Linked DNA regions of Piscinibacter gummiphilus. Each later gene encodes a partner of the first gene's protein in a complex. Links are inferred from orthologs where the notes say so. Each region holds a gene or a part of one and is shown in the gene's direction. Other genes may lie near its edges.

The links.
Region 2: the proteins of A4W93_RS23410 (region 1) and eno are in contact, whole or in part, in a solved structure (PDB 2FYM), measured with the Escherichia coli proteins. The link is inferred for Piscinibacter gummiphilus from one-to-one orthologs.
Region 3: the proteins of A4W93_RS23410 (region 1) and pnp are in contact, whole or in part, in a cryo-EM structure (PDB 9QH0), measured with the Escherichia coli proteins. The link is inferred for Piscinibacter gummiphilus from one-to-one orthologs.

Annotation. Positions count from the first base shown.
Region 1 is NZ_CP015118.1:5,123,237-5,127,001, forward strand. What follows is about bases 11-3,625. They hold A4W93_RS23410 (Rne/Rng family ribonuclease), read left to right. Parts: upstream 11-338; coding sequence 339-3,425; downstream 3,426-3,625. UniProt on the Escherichia coli protein: Endoribonuclease that plays a central role in RNA processing and decay. Required for the maturation of 5S and 16S rRNAs and the majority of tRNAs. Also involved in the degradation of most mRNAs.
Region 2 is NZ_CP015118.1:1,997,110-2,000,166, reverse strand. What follows is about bases 1-2,907. They hold eno (phosphopyruvate hydratase), read left to right. Parts: upstream 1-765; coding sequence 766-2,049; downstream 2,050-2,907. Other genes in these bases: pnuC (nicotinamide riboside transporter PnuC), read left to right, coding at 2,378-2,907; ftsB (cell division protein FtsB), read left to right, coding at 2,077-2,358; kdsA (3-deoxy-8-phosphooctulonate synthase), read left to right, coding at 1-692. Outside these bases: more of pnuC, read left to right, coding at 2,908-3,007; A4W93_RS09045 (AAA family ATPase), read left to right, coding at 3,015-3,057. UniProt on the Escherichia coli protein: Catalyzes the reversible conversion of 2-phosphoglycerate (2-PG) into phosphoenolpyruvate (PEP). It is essential for the degradation of carbohydrates via glycolysis.
Region 3 is NZ_CP015118.1:2,085,841-2,088,883, forward strand. The notes cover bases 18-2,910. They hold pnp (polyribonucleotide nucleotidyltransferase), read left to right. Parts: upstream 18-353; coding sequence 354-2,468; downstream 2,469-2,910. Other genes in these bases: rpsO (30S ribosomal protein S15), read left to right, coding at 18-99; A4W93_RS09485 (NAD(P)H-quinone oxidoreductase), read left to right, coding at 2,496-2,910. In the rest of the region: more of rpsO, read left to right, coding at 1-17; more of A4W93_RS09485, read left to right, coding at 2,911-3,043. UniProt on the Escherichia coli protein: Involved in mRNA degradation. Catalyzes the phosphorolysis of single-stranded polyribonucleotides processively in the 3'- to 5'-direction. Also involved, along with RNase II, in tRNA processing.

The DNA of each region.
Region 1 (3,765 bases):
TACGGTCTCGATGTCTTCCGTCCGCGTCCAGTGAATGAAGCGGATGAAGTTCCCGGCCCCCACCCCCTCCTGCCTCGCGCGTCGCCGACGTGCTGGCGGCGCCGTGGATGGCCCAGGAGCCGCACCGATGCGGCCCGCTTCGACCTCCACCACGCATGCGCCAACGCTGCCCGAGCGGCCGATCGACTGATCGGCATCCCACGTTCAGACAGTCCAGGGCGATTCCTTCCGGTTCAGCAACGTTTCTCGTGCATCGATCCGCCGCCCCCGATTGACGTCGGAGGCGGCATGTTGATGGATGCCATGGCCCGTTCCACGGGCGTGGCGAAGGAGTGCACATGAAACGCATGCTGATCAATGCGACGCAGGCCGAGGAACGCCGCCTGGCGATCGTCGACGGCCAGAAGCTGCTCGATTTCGAAACCGAGATCGAAGGCCGCGAGCAACGCAAGGGCAACATCTACAAGGCCGTCGTCACGCGCGTCGAGCCTTCGCTGGAAGCCTGTTTCGTCGACTACGGCGAAGACCGCCACGGCTTCCTGCCGTTCAAGGAAATCTCCCGCAACTACTTCCGCGACGGCGTGGACGTGCGCAACGCACGCATCCAGGACGCCATCAAGGAAGGCGACCAGCTGCTCGTGCAGGTCGAGAAGGAAGAGCGCGGCAACAAGGGCGCCGCCCTCACCACGTTCGTCTCGCTGGCCGGCCGCTACCTCGTGCTGATGCCGAACAACCCGCGCGGCGGTGGCGTGTCGCGCCGCATCGAGGGCGAGGACCGCGAAGAGCTGAAGGAAAACCTCGACCAGCTCGAGTACCCGAAGGGCATGAGCCTGATCGCGCGCACCGCCGGCATCGGCCGCACCGCGAACGAGTTGCAGTGGGACCTGAACTACATGCTCACGCTGTGGAAGGCCATCGACGGCGCTTCCCAGGCGGGCAAGGGCGCCTTCCTGATCTACCAGGAATCGTCGCTGGTCATCCGTGCCATCCGCGACTACTTCACCGCGGACGTCGGCGAGATCCTGATCGACACCGACGACATCTACGACCAGGCCCAGCAGTTCATGAGCCACGTGATGCCCGAGGCGGCATCCAAGGTCAAGCGCTACCGCGACGACGCACCGCTGTTCAGCCGCTTCCAGATCGAGCACCAGATCGAGACCGCGTTCTCGCGCACGGTGAACCTGCCCTCGGGCGGCGCCATCGTGATCGACCACACCGAAGCCCTCGTGTCGGTCGACGTCAACAGCGCCCGCTCCACCCGCGGCAGCGACATCGAGGAAACGGCCACCCGCACGAACCTCGAAGCCGCCGATGAAATCGCCCGCCAGATGCGCCTGCGCGACCTGGGCGGCCTGATCGTCGTCGACTTCATCGACATGGAAGAGTCGAAGAACCGCCGCGACGTGGAAAACCGCCTGCGCGACGCCCTTCGCCAGGACCGCGCCCGCGTGCAGTTCAGCTCCATCAGCAAGTTCGGCCTGCTCGAACTCAGCCGCCAGCGCCTGCGCCCCGCCCTCTCCGAAGGCAGCCACATCACCTGCCCGCGCTGCAACGGCACCGGCCACATCCGCGACACCGAATCCAGCGCGCTGCAGATCCTGCGCATGGTGCAGGAAGAGTCGATGAAGGAAAACACCGCTGCCGTGCACGTGCAGGTGCCGGTGGAGGTGACCTCGTTCCTGCTGAACGAGAAGCGCACCGAGATCGCCAAGATCGAGCTGAAGCAGCGCATCACCGTGCTGCTCGTGCCGAACAAGCACCTCGACACCCCGAACTACCGCCTCGAGCGCCTGCGCCACGACGACCCGCGCCTCGAGAACCTGCAGGTCAGCTACTCGATGATCGAGGAGCCGGACGACGAAGTCGGCATCACCCGCCGCGAGAAGTTCAAGGCCAAGCAGGAACCCGTGATCAAGGGCATCCTGCCCGACACGCCGGCCCCCGTGGCCGAGCCGAAGCCCGAACCCGCCCCGGCCCCGGTGGCCACACCGGCGCCCGCCCCCGTGGCCGCGCCGGCTGCATCCGGCGGCTTCTTCGGCTTCCTGAAGAAGCTGTTCGGCGGCGGTGAAACGCCCGCCCCCGTGGTGGCCGCGCCCGTCGAGGCGCCGGCGACCGAAACGAAGGAAAACCGCGGCGACCGCAAGGGCCGTGGCGAGCGCAACGGCCGTGGCGGCCGCGATGGCGGCAAGCGCGACGGCGAACGCGGTGAGCGCGGCGCCCGCGGTGAACGTGGCGAGCGCGGCGAAGGCCGTGGCGACCGCGCGGAACGCGGTGAGCGTGGTGACCGGGGCGAAGGCCGCGGCCGCCGTGGCGAACGCAGCGAGACGCCGGTGGAAGCCGGCGCCGAGACCGCCCGTCCGCCGCGCGAGCGTGGTGAACGCGGTGAACGTGGCGAACGTGGCCGTGGCCAGGAAGCCCGCGCCGAAGGCGCCCAGGGCGGCCGCGACGAAGCCCGCGCCGAACGTGGCGAGCGGGGTGAACGCGGCGAGCGTGGCGAAGGCCGCCGCAACCGCCCGGAACGCGAAGCCCGTCCCAACGCCGTGACCGAAGGCGCCGCCGACGAGGCCGTGCAGGCCCGCGCGTTCGTGGACACCGTGCCGGGTGGCGACACGCCGGAAGCCGGTGCCGAGACCGGTGAACGCACCGGCCGCCGCCGCAACCGCCGTGGCCGTGGTGGCCGCGACCGCGACGAGACCCGCGCCGCCGAAGGTGGTGAAGACACCGCGGTGGACAGCACCACCGCCGTCGCCGGCCTCGTGCCGGTGGCCGCCGGCAGCGATGCCGAGCTGGCCCCCACCGATGCCGTGGACGCGGCGCCGGTCGACGCCGAAGGCAACCCCACGGGCGAGCCGCAGGAACGCGAAGGCCGCCGCCGCAACCGCGGCCGTGGCCGTGACCGCCAGCGCCGCGAGGACGCCGGCGCCGATGGCCAGCAGGCCCTGCTGGAAGCCACCGGTGACGTCGCCGCCGACCTGACCCGTGCCGTCGAACCGGTGGAAGCCGCACCGGCTGCCCCGGTCGTCGCCGCCGCGCCGGTCGAGGCCCCGGCGCCTGCCGTGGAACCCGTCGTCGCCGAAGCCGCTCCGGTGGCCGAGGCCGTGGCGCCTGCACCGGCTCCGGTGCAGGCACCGGCCCCCGCGCCGGTCGCTGCCCCGGTGGTGGCTGCCGCGGCACCGGCTCCGGCCGCGTACCAGCTGCCCATCGGCGAACTGCAGGCCGTGGCCGAGCAGCATGGCCTGCAGTGGGTGAACTCGGACGCCGAGAAGATCCGCGCCGCGCAGATCGCCATCGCGAACGAGCCGAAGCCGGTCCACGTGCCGCGCGAGATCAAGCCGGTGGTGCTGCTGGACGAAGGCCCGCTGGTGCTCGTCGAGACGCGCAAGGACCTGTCGCAGGTCCGCCTGCCGTTCGAGACGAACTGATCGCCTGAACGGATCCGCAACGGCGCGCTTCGGCGCGCCGTTGTCGTTTCCGGGGGCAACTCCACGGGGCCCCTCGGACCCCGCCATCCCGGCGAACGCCCATTGCTGTCCGGGGAAAAAACGGAAGATCGGTGACAGGCCCGACCCCGAGCGGGATGCAACGGATCTGCCGATGTCGTGACTCGATCGCATCGCGAAAACACGCTGTCATCCCGGCGCAGGCCGAGACCCTGAGCGTTGTGCCCCGCTCAGGCGCCAGAAAGTCCTCCGCGATGGCTCGCTGCCCTCGTGCCGAGGTGCAGTGTCTGGAGGTTCAACGCCGCGCTTCCGGCAAGGCCCA
Region 2 (3,057 bases), 3.1 Mb from region 1 along the record:
CCAACCGCTCGTCGGGCAGCACGTTCCGCGGCCCGGGCATGGAAAAGGGCCTGGAGATCCTGGCGAAGGTGAAGCGCGAGCTGAACGTGCCGGTGATCACCGACGTGCACTCGGAAGCCGAGGTGCCGCACGTGGCGTCCGTCGTCGACGTGCTGCAGACGCCCGCGTTCCTGTGCCGCCAGACCGATTTCATCCGCGCCGTCGCCCAGAGCGGCAAGCCGGTGAACATCAAGAAGGGCCAGTTCCTCGCGCCGGCCGACATGAAGAACGTGATCCAGAAGGCCCGCGACGCCGCGCGCGAGAAGGGCCTGAACGAAGACAACTTCCTCGCCTGCGAGCGGGGCGTGAGCTTCGGCTACAACAACCTCGTGAGCGACATGCGTTCGCTCGCGATCATGCGCGACACCGGCGCACCGGTGGTGTTCGACGCCACCCACTCCGTGCAGCTGCCGGGCGGCCAGGGCACCAGCTCCGGCGGCCAGCGCGAGTTCGTGCCGGTGCTGTCCCGCGCCGCCGTCGCCGTGGGCGTGGCGGGCCTCTTCATGGAGACCCACCCCGACCCCGCCAAGGCGATGAGCGATGGCCCCAACGCCGTGCCCCTGAAGCACATGCGTGCGTTGCTCGAACAGCTGGTGGCGCTCGACCGCGTGGTCAAGCAGCAGCCGCTGCTCGAGAACGACTTCTCCTGCTGATCACGCCGGCCACCCCGGCTGACCCGCTGCCGCCCCGTTTTGCAAAACTAGACCAAAGCCAAAGGAACCAGGAATGAGTGCGATTGTTGACATTGTCGGTCGGGAGATCCTCGACAGCCGCGGCAACCCCACCGTCGAATGCGACGTGCTGCTCGAATCCGGCGTGATGGGCCGTGCGGCCGTGCCGTCGGGTGCCTCCACCGGTTCGCGCGAAGCCATCGAGCTGCGTGACGGCGACAAGGGCCGCTACCTCGGCAAGGGCGTGCTGCGCGCCGTCGAGCACGTGAACACCGAGATCAGCGAAGCCGTGCTGGGCCTCGACGCCTCCGAGCAGGCCTTCCTGGACCGCACCCTGATCGACCTCGACGGCACCGAGAACAAGAGCCGCCTGGGCGCCAACGCCACGCTGGCCGTCTCGATGGCCGTGGCCCGTGCCGCCGCGGAAGAAAGCGGCCTGCCGCTGTACCGCTACTTCGGCGGCTCCGGCGCCATGCAGCTGCCCGTGCCGATGATGAACGTCATCAACGGCGGCGCACACGCCAACAACAACCTCGACCTTCAAGAGCTGATGATCATCCCCGTGGGCGCCCCGACGTTCCGCGAAGCGATGCGCTACGGCGCCGAGGTGTTCCACGCGCTGAAGAAGATCATCCACGACAAGGGCATGAGCACCGCCGTGGGCGACGAGGGCGGTTTCGCCCCCAGCGTGGCCAGCCACGAAGCCGCCATCCAGCTGATCCTGGAAGCCATCGACAAGGCCGGCTACACCGCCGGCGAGCAGATCGCCCTGGGCCTCGACTGCGCGGCCAGCGAGTTCTACAAGGACGGCAAGTACGTGCTGAGCGGCGAAGGCCTGACGCTGTCGGCCCCCGAGTGGACCGACATCCTCGCCACCTGGGCCGACAAGTACCCGATCATCAGCATCGAAGACGGCATGCACGAAGGCGACTGGGACGGCTGGAAGCACCTGACCGAACGCCTCGGCAACAAGGTGCAGCTGGTCGGCGACGACCTGTTCGTCACCAACACCAAGATCCTGCGTGAAGGCATCGACAAGCGCATCGCCAACTCGATCCTCATCAAGATCAACCAGATCGGCACGCTGACCGAGACCTTCTCGGCCATCGAACTGGCCAAGCGCTCGAACTACACGGCCGTGATCAGCCACCGTTCGGGCGAGACGGAAGACTCGACCATCGCGGACATCGCCGTCGGCACCAACGCCGGCCAGATCAAGACCGGCTCGATGAGCCGTTCGGACCGCATGGCCAAGTACAACCAGCTGCTGCGCATCGAGGAAGACCTCGGCGACGTCGCCAGCTACCCCGGCCGCGCCGCGTTCTACAACCTGCGCTGATCCCGCACCGCCGAAAGCCCATCCTCCGTGCGACTCATCACCCTGGCACTGCTGGCCTTGCTGGCGCTCGTGCACGTCGAACTCTGGTTCGGCAAGGGTGGTGTTCCCCGGGTGATGGAGCTCCAGGCGAAGTTGTCGGCCCAGCAGGCCGACAACGACGCGGCCCACGCCCGCAACGACCAGCTGAGCGCCGAGGTGCGCGACTTCAAGGAAGGCCTGGAAATGGTCGAGGAGAAGGCGCGCTTCGAGCTCGGCATGATCAAGCCGGACGAGATCTACGTGCAGATCAGCCCGCCCAACAAGCGCTGATCCCCAGGCCCCCGCCCCGATGGACACCTTGCTGCAAGCCCTGCAGCCGCTGTTCGCGACGGCCCTCACCGTGTGGGGCGCGCCCGTCAGCTGGCTCGAATTGATCGGCTGCGTGCTCGCGATCGTGATGGTCGTGTTCAACATGCGCGTGAACCCGATCGCCTGGCCGCTGGCCATCGTCAGTTCGCTGCTCTTCTTCGCCCTCTTCTGGAACAGCGGCCTCTACGGCGAGGCCTCGCTGCAGATCGTCTTCGCCGTGCTGGCCGGCTGGGGCTGGTGGCAATGGCTCAACGGCCACCAGGACAACGGCGCCACGCTGCGCGTGCGCCACCTGCGCCCGTCGGCGCGCGTGAAGGCGGTCGTCGCGCTCGCGCTCGCGTGGCCCGCCACCGCGCTGTTCCTCGGCACCTTCACCAACTCCACGGTGCCGTGGTGGGACGCCTTCCCCACCGCCGCGAGCCTCGTCGGCCAGTGGCTGCTCGGCCGCAAGTACGTGGAGAACTGGCCCACCTGGGTGGCCGTCAACGTCGTCAGCGTGGGGCTGTTCGCGTACAAGGGCCTGTGGTTCACGACGGCGCTGTACCTCGTGTTCGTCGCCATGTCCTTCTCGGGCTGGCGCGCGTGGCGGCAGCTGGCGTCCGCGCGCTGACCCGGCCATGGCCCTGACCGTCGTGCTGCTCGGTGCGGAAAGCACCGGCA
Region 3 (3,043 bases), 3.0 Mb from region 1 along the record:
AAGATGGTCAACACCCGCAAGAGCCTGCTGGCCTACCTGAAGGACCGTGACGCCGACCGCTACACGGCCCTGATCCAGAAGCTGGGTCTGCGCAAGTAATCGCACGGGAACTCGTGAAGCCTTCGTCGCGAGCCGTTTCCGTCGCTGTCGCTTCATGAGTTCCGAAAAGAGCCTGTCTGGGATCGCCAGCACAGGCTCTTTGTTTTGGAGTTCCGCCATCCACCGATGACGATGTGTCATTCCATCGCCGCTCACCCGCAGAGCGGCCATGGAATGGCATCGCGCCAGGATGACGTGGTTGCTCCAGGGGCCAGGCGCCACCCCACCGGCGCCGGTACACAAAGGAGAAAAGCATGAGCATGTTCAACAAGGTCACGAAGACGTTCCAATGGGGTCAGCACAAGGTCGTGCTCGAGACCGGTGAGATCGCCCGCCAGTCCGGCGGTGCCGTGATCGTCGACATCGAGGACACCGTGATCCTCGCCACCGTCGTGGGCGCCAAGAACCCGAAGCCGGGCCAGGACTTCTTCCCGCTGACCGTCGACTACATCGAGAAGACCTACGCCGCCGGCAAGATCCCCGGCAGCTTCTTCAAGCGTGAAGGCCGCCCGAGCGAACTCGAGACGCTGACCTCGCGCCTGATCGACCGCCCGCTGCGCCCGCTGTTCCCCGAAGGCTTCTACAACGAAGTCCAGGTCGTCGTGCACGTGCTGTCGCTGAACCCCGAAGTGTCGGCCGACATCGCCGCGCTGATCGGCTCGAGCGCCGCGCTCGCCATCTCCGGCATCCCGTTCAACGGCCCCATCGGCGCCGCGCGCGTGGGCTACATCAACGGCGAGTACGTGCTGAACCCGGGCAAGACCCAGCTGCTCGACTCGAAGATGGACCTCGTCGTCGCCGGCACCGAAGCCGCCGTGCTGATGGTGGAATCGGAAGCCCAGCAGCTGAGCGAAGAGATCATGCTCGGCGGCGTGGTGTTCGGCCACCAGCAGGGCAACATCGCCATCGCCGCGATCAACGAACTCGTGCGCGACGCCGGCAAGCCGGCCTGGGACTGGCAAGCGCCCGCCAAGGACGAAGCCTTCATCGGCAAGGTCACCGCGCTGGCCGAGGAGAAGATCCGCGCCGCGTACCAGATCCGTTCGAAGCAGGCCCGCACGCAAGCCTCGCGTGAAGCCAACGCCTCCGTGTTCGCCGCCCTCGACGCCGAAGGCGTGGCGTACGACAAGGTGAAGGTCGACAACGTGCTGTTCGACATCGAAGCGCGCATCGTGCGCGGCCAGATCCTGGCCGGCGAGCCGCGCATCGACGGCCGCGACACCCGCACCGTGCGCCAGATCGAGATCCGCAACAGCGTGCTGCCGCGCGTGCACGGCTCGTCGCTGTTCACCCGTGGCGAAACGCAGGCCCTGGTCGCCGCCACGCTCGGCACCGACCGCGACTCGCAGAAGATCGACGCGCTCGCCGGCGAGTTCAGCGAGCACTTCATGCTCCACTACAACATGCCTCCGTTCGCCACCGGCGAAACCGGTCGTGTGGGCACCCCGAAGCGCCGCGAGATCGGCCACGGCCGCCTGGCCAAGCGCGCGCTGGTCGCCGTGCTGCCGGACCGCACCGAGTTCCCGTACTCGATGCGTGTCGTGTCGGAGATTACCGAGTCGAACGGCTCCTCGTCGATGGCCTCGGTGTGCGGCGGCTGCCTCGCGCTGATGGACGCCGGCGTGCCGCTGAAGGCGCACGTGGCCGGCATCGCCATGGGCCTGATCAAGGACGGCAACCGCTTCGCCGTGCTGACCGACATCCTGGGTGACGAGGATCACCTCGGCGACATGGACTTCAAGGTCGCGGGCACCACCGCCGGCGTGACCGCGCTGCAGATGGACATCAAGATCCAGGGCATCACGAAGGAAATCATGCAGGTCGCCCTGGCCCAGGCCAAGGAAGCGCGCCTGCACATCCTCGGCGAGATGACCGCCGCGATGGGCGAGGCGAAGACGGAAGTCTCGCAGTTCGCTCCGCGCCTCTACACGATGAAGATCAACCCGGAGAAGATCCGTGACGTGATCGGCAAGGGCGGCGCCACCATCCGTGCGCTGACCGAAGAGACCGGCACCACGATCGACATCGGCGAAGACGGCACCATCACGATCGCCTCGGCCGATGCCGACAAGGCCGCGTACGCCAAGAAGCGCATCGAGGAAATCACCGCCGAAGTGGAAGTGGGCAAGGTCTACGAAGGCCCGATCACGAAGCTGCTCGAGTTCGGTGCGCTCGTGAACCTGCTCCCGGGCAAGGACGGCCTGCTGCACATCAGCCAGATCGCCCACCAGCGCGTCGAGAAGGTCACCGACTTCCTGAAGGAAGGCCAGGTGGTCAAGGTCAAGGTGCTCGAGACCGACGAGAAGGGCCGCGTCAAGCTGTCGATGAAGGCCCTGATCGACCGCGAGCAGCAGCCCGCTGGCGAGTAAGCCTCTCAGCCAAGAAGTCCGAGCGCGATGAAAGCCATCGAGATCTCTTCCTACGGGGCGCCCGAGGTGCTCCGCGAGGCCGTTCGCCCGGACCCCGTGCCGGGGCCGGGTGAACTGCTGATCCGTGTGGCCGCGTCGGGGGTGAATCGTCCCGACGTGCTGCAGCGCAAGGGCTTCTACCCGGTGCCGCCGGGTGCCTCCGACCTGCCGGGCCTCGAAGTGGCCGGCGTGATCGTCGAAGGCGATGCCGCGGCGCTGGCGGCGGCCGGCCTGAAGGTCGGCGACCGCGTGTGCGCGCTGGTCGCTGGTGGCGGCTACGCCGAACTGTGTGTCGCGCCGGTGGGCCAGTGCCTGCCGGTGCCGAAGGGCTTCAGCGACGTCGAGGCGGCCAGCCTGCCGGAGACGTTCTTCACGGTGTGGTCGAACGTGTTCGACCGCGCCCGCCTGCAACCCGGCGAGGTCTTCCTCGTGCAGGGCGGCACGAGCGGCATCGGCGTCACCGCCATCCAGCTCGCGAAGGCCTGGGGCGCCACCGTGATCGCCACGGCCGGCAGCGACGACAAGTGCAAGGCGTG